2 linked regions of the Syntrophobotulus glycolicus DSM 8271 genome follow. The protein of the gene in region 1 interacts with the protein of each later gene in a pairwise test. Links are inferred from orthologs where the notes say so. Each region holds a gene or a part of one and is shown on either strand. Other genes may lie near its edges. The genes, in order: SGLY_RS11230 and def.

The links.
Region 2: the proteins of SGLY_RS11230 (region 1) and def interact in binary tests that used the Escherichia coli proteins (3 or more experiments, as listed by UniProt). The link is inferred for Syntrophobotulus glycolicus DSM 8271 from one-to-one orthologs.

What each region holds. Positions count from the first base shown.
Region 1 is NC_015172.1:2,274,121-2,277,253, reverse strand. Bases 98-2,902 are described here. They hold SGLY_RS11230 (aspartate-semialdehyde dehydrogenase), read left to right. Parts: upstream 98-906; coding sequence 907-1,899; downstream 1,900-2,902. Other genes in these bases: dapG (aspartate kinase), read left to right, coding at 1,919-2,902; SGLY_RS11235 (dipicolinate synthase subunit B), read left to right, coding at 210-803; dpsA (dipicolinate synthase subunit DpsA), read left to right, coding at 98-220. In the rest of the region: more of dpsA, read left to right, coding at 1-97; more of dapG, read left to right, coding at 2,903-3,133.
Region 2 is NC_015172.1:2,380,210-2,383,448, reverse strand. The notes cover bases 319-3,229. They hold def (peptide deformylase), read left to right. Parts: upstream 319-1,503; coding sequence 1,504-1,956; downstream 1,957-3,229. Other genes in these bases: rsmB (16S rRNA (cytosine(967)-C(5))-methyltransferase RsmB), read left to right, coding at 2,988-3,229; fmt (methionyl-tRNA formyltransferase), read left to right, coding at 2,042-3,028; priA (replication restart helicase PriA), read left to right, coding at 319-1,410. In the rest of the region: more of priA, read left to right, coding at 1-318; more of rsmB, read left to right, coding at 3,230-3,239. UniProt on the Escherichia coli protein: Removes the formyl group from the N-terminal Met of newly synthesized proteins. Requires at least a dipeptide for an efficient rate of reaction. N-terminal L-methionine is a prerequisite for activity but the enzyme has broad specificity at other positions.

The sequences.
Region 1 (3,133 bases):
TCTGGCGTCAATACCGGGGGGAACCGATTTCGAATATGCTCAGATGCTGGGCATTAAGGCCTTTCTCGCTCCCGGGCTTCCAGGTGTTGTCGCACCAAAAACAGCAGGATTGATTCTAGCCCAGGTGTATCCAAAAATCATCCTTGAATACGTAAGCAAGAATAATCGCGCAGCTTCTTCAGCCAAGTGTTCTGAAGGAGGTGAGGGGAATGCGGTTTAAGGGAATCAGTCTTGCTTACGCGTTAACGGGTTCGCATTGTACATTGGCTAAGGCAATCAAAGTGATTGAAGACCTTGTCAGAGAAGGAGCCGATATCACTCCGATATTGTCCAATGCCGTTGATCAGATGGATACAAGGTTTGGCAAAGCGGAGGAATGGAAACAGAAGCTCGAAACAGTGACGGGAAAGATACCCTTAAGGACGATCCAAGAGGTAGAGCCTATCGGCCCCCGGGAATTATTTGATTGTATGATCATTTCTCCTTGTACAGGGAATACTATTGCCAAATTAAGCTCCGGAATCACCGATTCCCCTGTTCTTATGGCGGCAAAAGCCCACCTGAGAAATCATAAACCTTTGGTGTTGGCGATTTCAACAAATGATGCCCTGGGGATAAATGCCAAAAACATTGGTTTACTATTGACGGCCAAAAATATTTATTTTGTCCCTTTTGGACAAGATGATTATCAAAATAAAGCCAATTCTCTGGTTGCTCACATGGAAATGATTCCGGATACAATTCTATTGGCTAAGCAAGGCAAGCAAATTCAGCCTGTCCTAGTTGAATATAAGAAGGAATAACATTTTAATCGGATAAAAATACAATATTGAATAACGGAATATGGTGTTCCTTAAACGTGGAGCACCATATTCCCCATAAATCAATAATGCAGGAGGATAAATCATGCCGAATATTGCAATTGTTGGAGCTACGGGGGCGGTAGGCCAGGAATTTCTGAAAATTCTTGCCGAACGCAAATTTCCTGTTGAGGAACTTCGTCTATTGGCGACCAAGAGATCAAGCGGAACAAAAATGACCTGGCAGGGAAAAGAATATGAAGTCCGGGAGACAACTCACGATAGTTTTAAAGGAATTGATATTGCCCTTTTTGCCGGAGGGTCCGCAAGTACAGAATTTGCTCCCTCAGCAGTAAAAAACGGAGCGGTGGTTATTGATAACAGCAGTGCTTACAGAATGGACCCTGAAGTCCCCTTGATTGTACCGGAAGTTAACCCTGAAGATGTAAAATGGCATAATGGAATTATTGCCAATCCCAATTGTTCAACCATTATTATGGTTGTGGCTTTAAAACCGATTAATGATCTGGCCGGGATTAAGCGTATCGTTGTTTCCACCTATCAGGCAGTTTCCGGTGCAGGCAAGGAAGGAATAGCGGAGCTGGAGGCTGAGGTGAAGGCCTGGAGCAAGGGAGAGTCACCTTATCAGCCGGAGGTTTTTCCTTATCAGATTGCCTTCAATCTTATTCCGAGGATCGACATTTTTCAGGATGACGATTATACTAAGGAAGAATGGAAAATGGTCAAGGAAACCCAAAAGATCTTCCATTCTGACGAGATCAAGGTTACGGCAACCTGTGTCAGAGTCCCCGTATTTAGGTCCCACAGTGAGTCAATTAATATTGAAACAGCAAAGAAGCTGACGATAGCTGAGGTCAAGGAGGCGCTTGCCAAGGCCCCCGGAGTGATTCTTCTGGATGAACCGTCGAAAGATACTTATCCAATGCCCTTGGAAACGGCGGACAGGGACGAAGTATTTGTCGGCCGGATCAGGGAAGACCAATCAATTGAAAACGGGATCAATATATGGGTTGCCGGCGATCAGATTAGAAAAGGCGCGGCAACAAACGCGGTACAAATTGCCGAATTGTTAGGATAAACGATTAGGAGGAGATTCTGTGAGTGTTCGGATTCTGGTTCAAAAGTTTGGGGGGACTTCGGTTGCATCTCCTGAGAGAAGGGCTCAGGTTGCGGCCAAAGTCTCGGAGGCAATCAGTCAGGGGTTTATGCCCGTTGTAGTCGTATCAGCTATTGGGAGAGCCGGGGATCCTTATGCAACAGATACCTTAATCAAACTGGCTTCAAACATCTATTCCGAAATGCCCAAGCGGGAAATGGACATGCTTATGAGCTGTGGAGAGATTATTTCCGGCACCGTGTTGGCAAGCACTCTCCAAAGTGCGGGCATTGATGCCGTATTAATGACAGGGGGGCAAGCCGGGATCATTACCAATGATCATTTTGGTAATGCCAGGATTATTAGGGTAGAGCCTGAAAAGATTTTTCAGCGGCTTAATCAGGGACAAGTGGTTGTTGTTTCCGGTTTTCAGGGTATGACTGAAGACGGACAGGTTACAACTCTGGGCCGGGGGGGCAGCGATACTTCAGCAGCGGCGATCGGAGTGGCTTTAAATGCCGAAGCCATAGATATTTATACAGATGTAGAAGGAATCATGACCGCTGACCCGAGAATAGTCGAAGATGCCAAAATACTGGATGTTGTGACGTATAATGATATTTGCCATTTGGCCCATCAGGGAGCTAAAGTGATCCACCCGCGGGCAGTAGAAATAGCCATGCAAAAAAACATACCCATGCGAATAAAATGTACATTTACCGATGCTCCGGGAACTTTGGTTACCAATATTCAGCCGGATGTCGTTGCCGGGGCGGATGCGATCGGGGACCGTATCATTACAGGGATCGCTCATACCCCCAATCTGACCCAGATCAGAGTCAATATTGCAGATCAGGAAAATAAAACCCAGACAGCTAAAAAGATTTTTAAGGGGATGGCCCTTGCAGATATCAATGTTGATTTTATCAGTGTACAGTCGGAAAGTATTCTCTACACGGTTAGGGATGAGGTTGCCAATAAAGCGGTAAGTATCCTGAAAAACTTAGGCTTTGAACCCGAATGTCTGGCCAGTTGTGCCAAAATTGCTTTGGTTGGCGGAGGAATAGCTGATGTTCCCGGGGTAATGGCCAGTGTTGTTGAGGCCTTATCCGAGCAGGGTATTGCTATTCTCCAATCAGCAGATTCACATACAACGATCTGGGTTTTAGTGAGAAAAGAACATATGGCAGCGGCGGTTCAGGCGCTGCACAGAAAA
Region 2 (3,239 bases), 110 kb from region 1 along the record:
TTTGAGGATAAACTGAGCGTGGTGCATTCAGGGCTCAAACCGGCTGAGAAAGAAAAAATCTGGTCGGATATTCTGGCGGGCAGGAAAAGAGTTGTGATTGGAGCGCGGTCGGCTGTTTTTGCTCCCCTGCCAAACCTGCGCTTAATCATTTTGGATGAAGAACATGATTCAGCATATAAACAAGATGAAAACCCAAAATATCATACTCGGGATGTGGCCCGGTACAGGATAGAACAAAGCGGCGGACTGGTGCTTTTGGGGAGCGCCACACCTTCCCTGGAAGCTTATGCCGCTGCTCATAGAGGGAAAATTGAGTTGCTTGCGTTGAGGGGAAGGTATAATCAGATGGAAATGCCCTTAGTGCGGACAGTGGATATGAAAGAGGAATTGGCGCAGGGAAATACAAGTATTTTTTCCAATTTGCTCATCCGGAAACTCCGGGAAAGAGTGGATAAAAAAGAACAAAGCATCCTCTTTTTGAACAGAAGAGGTTACGCAACGTTTGTATTTTGCCGGGAGTGCGGCAATGTGGCCCGCTGTCCGAACTGTGATGTTTCTCTTACTTATCACAGCCAAACAGGGGAACTGTGTTGTCATTATTGCAATTACCGGACAGAGGTTTACAGCAAATGTCCGGAATGCGGAAGCAAATTTATCCGATTTTTTGGCCAGGGCACTCAGAAAGTCGAAGAGGAAGCAGCGGTATTTCTGCCCGGAGTCCCGATTTTCAGGCTGGATGCCGATGCGACAGCGGCACCGCAAAAACATCGTGAGATCATCGAAGAATTTCGCAGGACTAAACCTGCGGTATTGGTAGGGACTCAGATGCTGGCCAAGGGATTGGATTTCCCCGATGTTACTCTTGTCGGGGTGATTGCGGCTGACCAAATACTCAATATGCCTGATTTCCGTTCCAGAGAAAGGGCCTTTCAGCTCCTGACTCAGGTTGCCGGCAGGGCAGGACGCAGAGAGAAACCAGGGGAGGTCGTGATCCAGACGTATTCTCCTGACGACCGTTCTATTCTCCATGCAGCCAGGCATGATTATCCCTCTTTTTTCTGGGAAGAGATTGCCTTCCGAAAAGAAAGGGCCTACCCTCCTTTTGCCCATATTTTGCGTATCCTGCTTTATCATGAGAAAGAAGACAAAGTTGCCCGGGCGGCCGGTGAACTTGCGGTATGCCTGAAAAATGAACAGGAAATGCTGAAAGCAGAGAGCTATCAGATCCTCGGTCCTGCTCCTTCAGTTTTGACAAAACTGAAAAATGAGTATCGTTGGCAGGTATCCATCAAAGGAAAAGATCCCGAGATTCTCAGAGAGATGGCCTATAAAGGGGTAAAAAAGTTTTTTGAGGCAGGTTTGAGCAGCGGGATCAAGATCAGTATAGATGTAAATCCGGTATCACCCTGATGGGGCAGGAACAGAGACAGTCTTGAATTGCTTAAGCACTCTATTCAAGGTATAATGAATAAACACAGACAACAGAAAGGAGTCATCTTTAATATGGCCGTCTATCAAATCGTGAAGATGGGTGAAGATATTCTTAGGGAGAAAGCTCAGGAAGTAAAAAAAATTACGCCGAATATCTTGAAACTGCTGGAAAACCTTACTGATACCCTTTACGCATCTCAAGGAGTAGGTTTGGCTGCGCCTCAGATTGGAATATCCAAACGGGTAGCAGTAGTGGATATCGGGGACGGTCTTTTTGAGCTGATCAATCCTGTGATTATTGAGAGATACGGTGAAGAAATAGATAAAGAGGGATGCCTCAGTATCCCGGGGATACAAGGGGAGGTAAAACGGTCGGCCAAGGTTGTTGTCCAATGCCAGGACAGAGAAGGGAATCTTGTTCAATATGCCGGAGAAGGTTTTTTGGCCCGGGCATTTCAACATGAAATCGATCACCTGGATGGGGTGCTTTTCGTCGATCTGGCCCCTGAAGTATATAAGGTTTAATTTTTCAAAAGGGATATATATTGCTCAATGTGATTCAGGCCTGGCCTGAGAAGTATGATTTGGATAACAGGAAGTGAAGGGATAGATGCGCATAGTTTTTATGGGTACTCCTGATTTTGCAGTGCCTACACTTGAAATTTTGCACCGGACCGGTTATGAAATAACGGGGGTTTTTACTCAGCCCGATAAACCGGCGGGCAGAGGAAATAAACTGAAAGCCGGGCCGGTGAAAGAAGCGGCAATGAAGCTGGGGCTGTCTGTATTTCAGCCTGTGCGGATTAAAGCACCGGAAGCTGTGGCTCTTTTGCGCGAGCTCCGCCCTGATTGTATTGTTGTCGTTGCCTTCGGGCAGATACTTTCGGCGGAGATTCTTCATATTCCGCCTTTCGGCTGTATTAATGTCCATGCTTCCCTTCTGCCCCAATACAGAGGAGCTGCTCCTATCCACCGGGCAGTATTGAACGGGGATAAGATGACCGGCATAACCACCATGTTTATGGATGAAGGCCTCGATACCGGTGATATTCTCTTACAGGCTGAGATTCCTATTGAGCAGAATGATTCGGTAGGTGTTGTCCATGATCAGTTAGCCCAGACAGGAGCTCAGTTACTGTTGGATACATTAAAGAAGATCAAGGAGAAAACCCTGCGGAGGACCCCGCAGTCTCAGGACTTTACATATGCCCCGATGCTGACAAAGGAAGACGAATATCTTGATTGGAAAGGCGAAGCCACTCAAATCCATAATCAGATCCGGGGGCTCAATCCCTGGCCCGGAGCCTGCACTTCTTTCCGCGGGGAAAAAGTCAAGATCTGGTCAAGCGAAATCGTGGGGGAATGGAGGCCGGAGCTGGCAGAGCAAACGGCGAAAGAAGAAGCACTGAAAGAAAACCGGGCAGAGGCAACCATTCCCGGTACGATCCTGGCCATGACCGCGAAGGGGTTTATTTGCAGCACAGGCAGAGGGTATATTGAGATTTTAGAGATACAGCCTGCCGGAAAAACCAGAATGAAAGCCCGGGACTTTATTAATGGCAGGAGGATCAGTCCAGGTGAATTCTTTGGGGAGTGATAGACCGTTGAGTAACGATCACAACGCACGGCGGACAGCTGTGCGTATTCTTACAAGGGCCGAAAAAGAAAAGGCTTATGTGAATCTCCTTCTGCAAAGACAGCTTCGAGAGCTGGGTGATTCCCGCGACCGGCAGCTGGCAGCCGCCCTGGTAAACGGTACGCTGAAAAACAGGCTTACTCTGGATTATGCTATCCGCAGGCATCTTAAG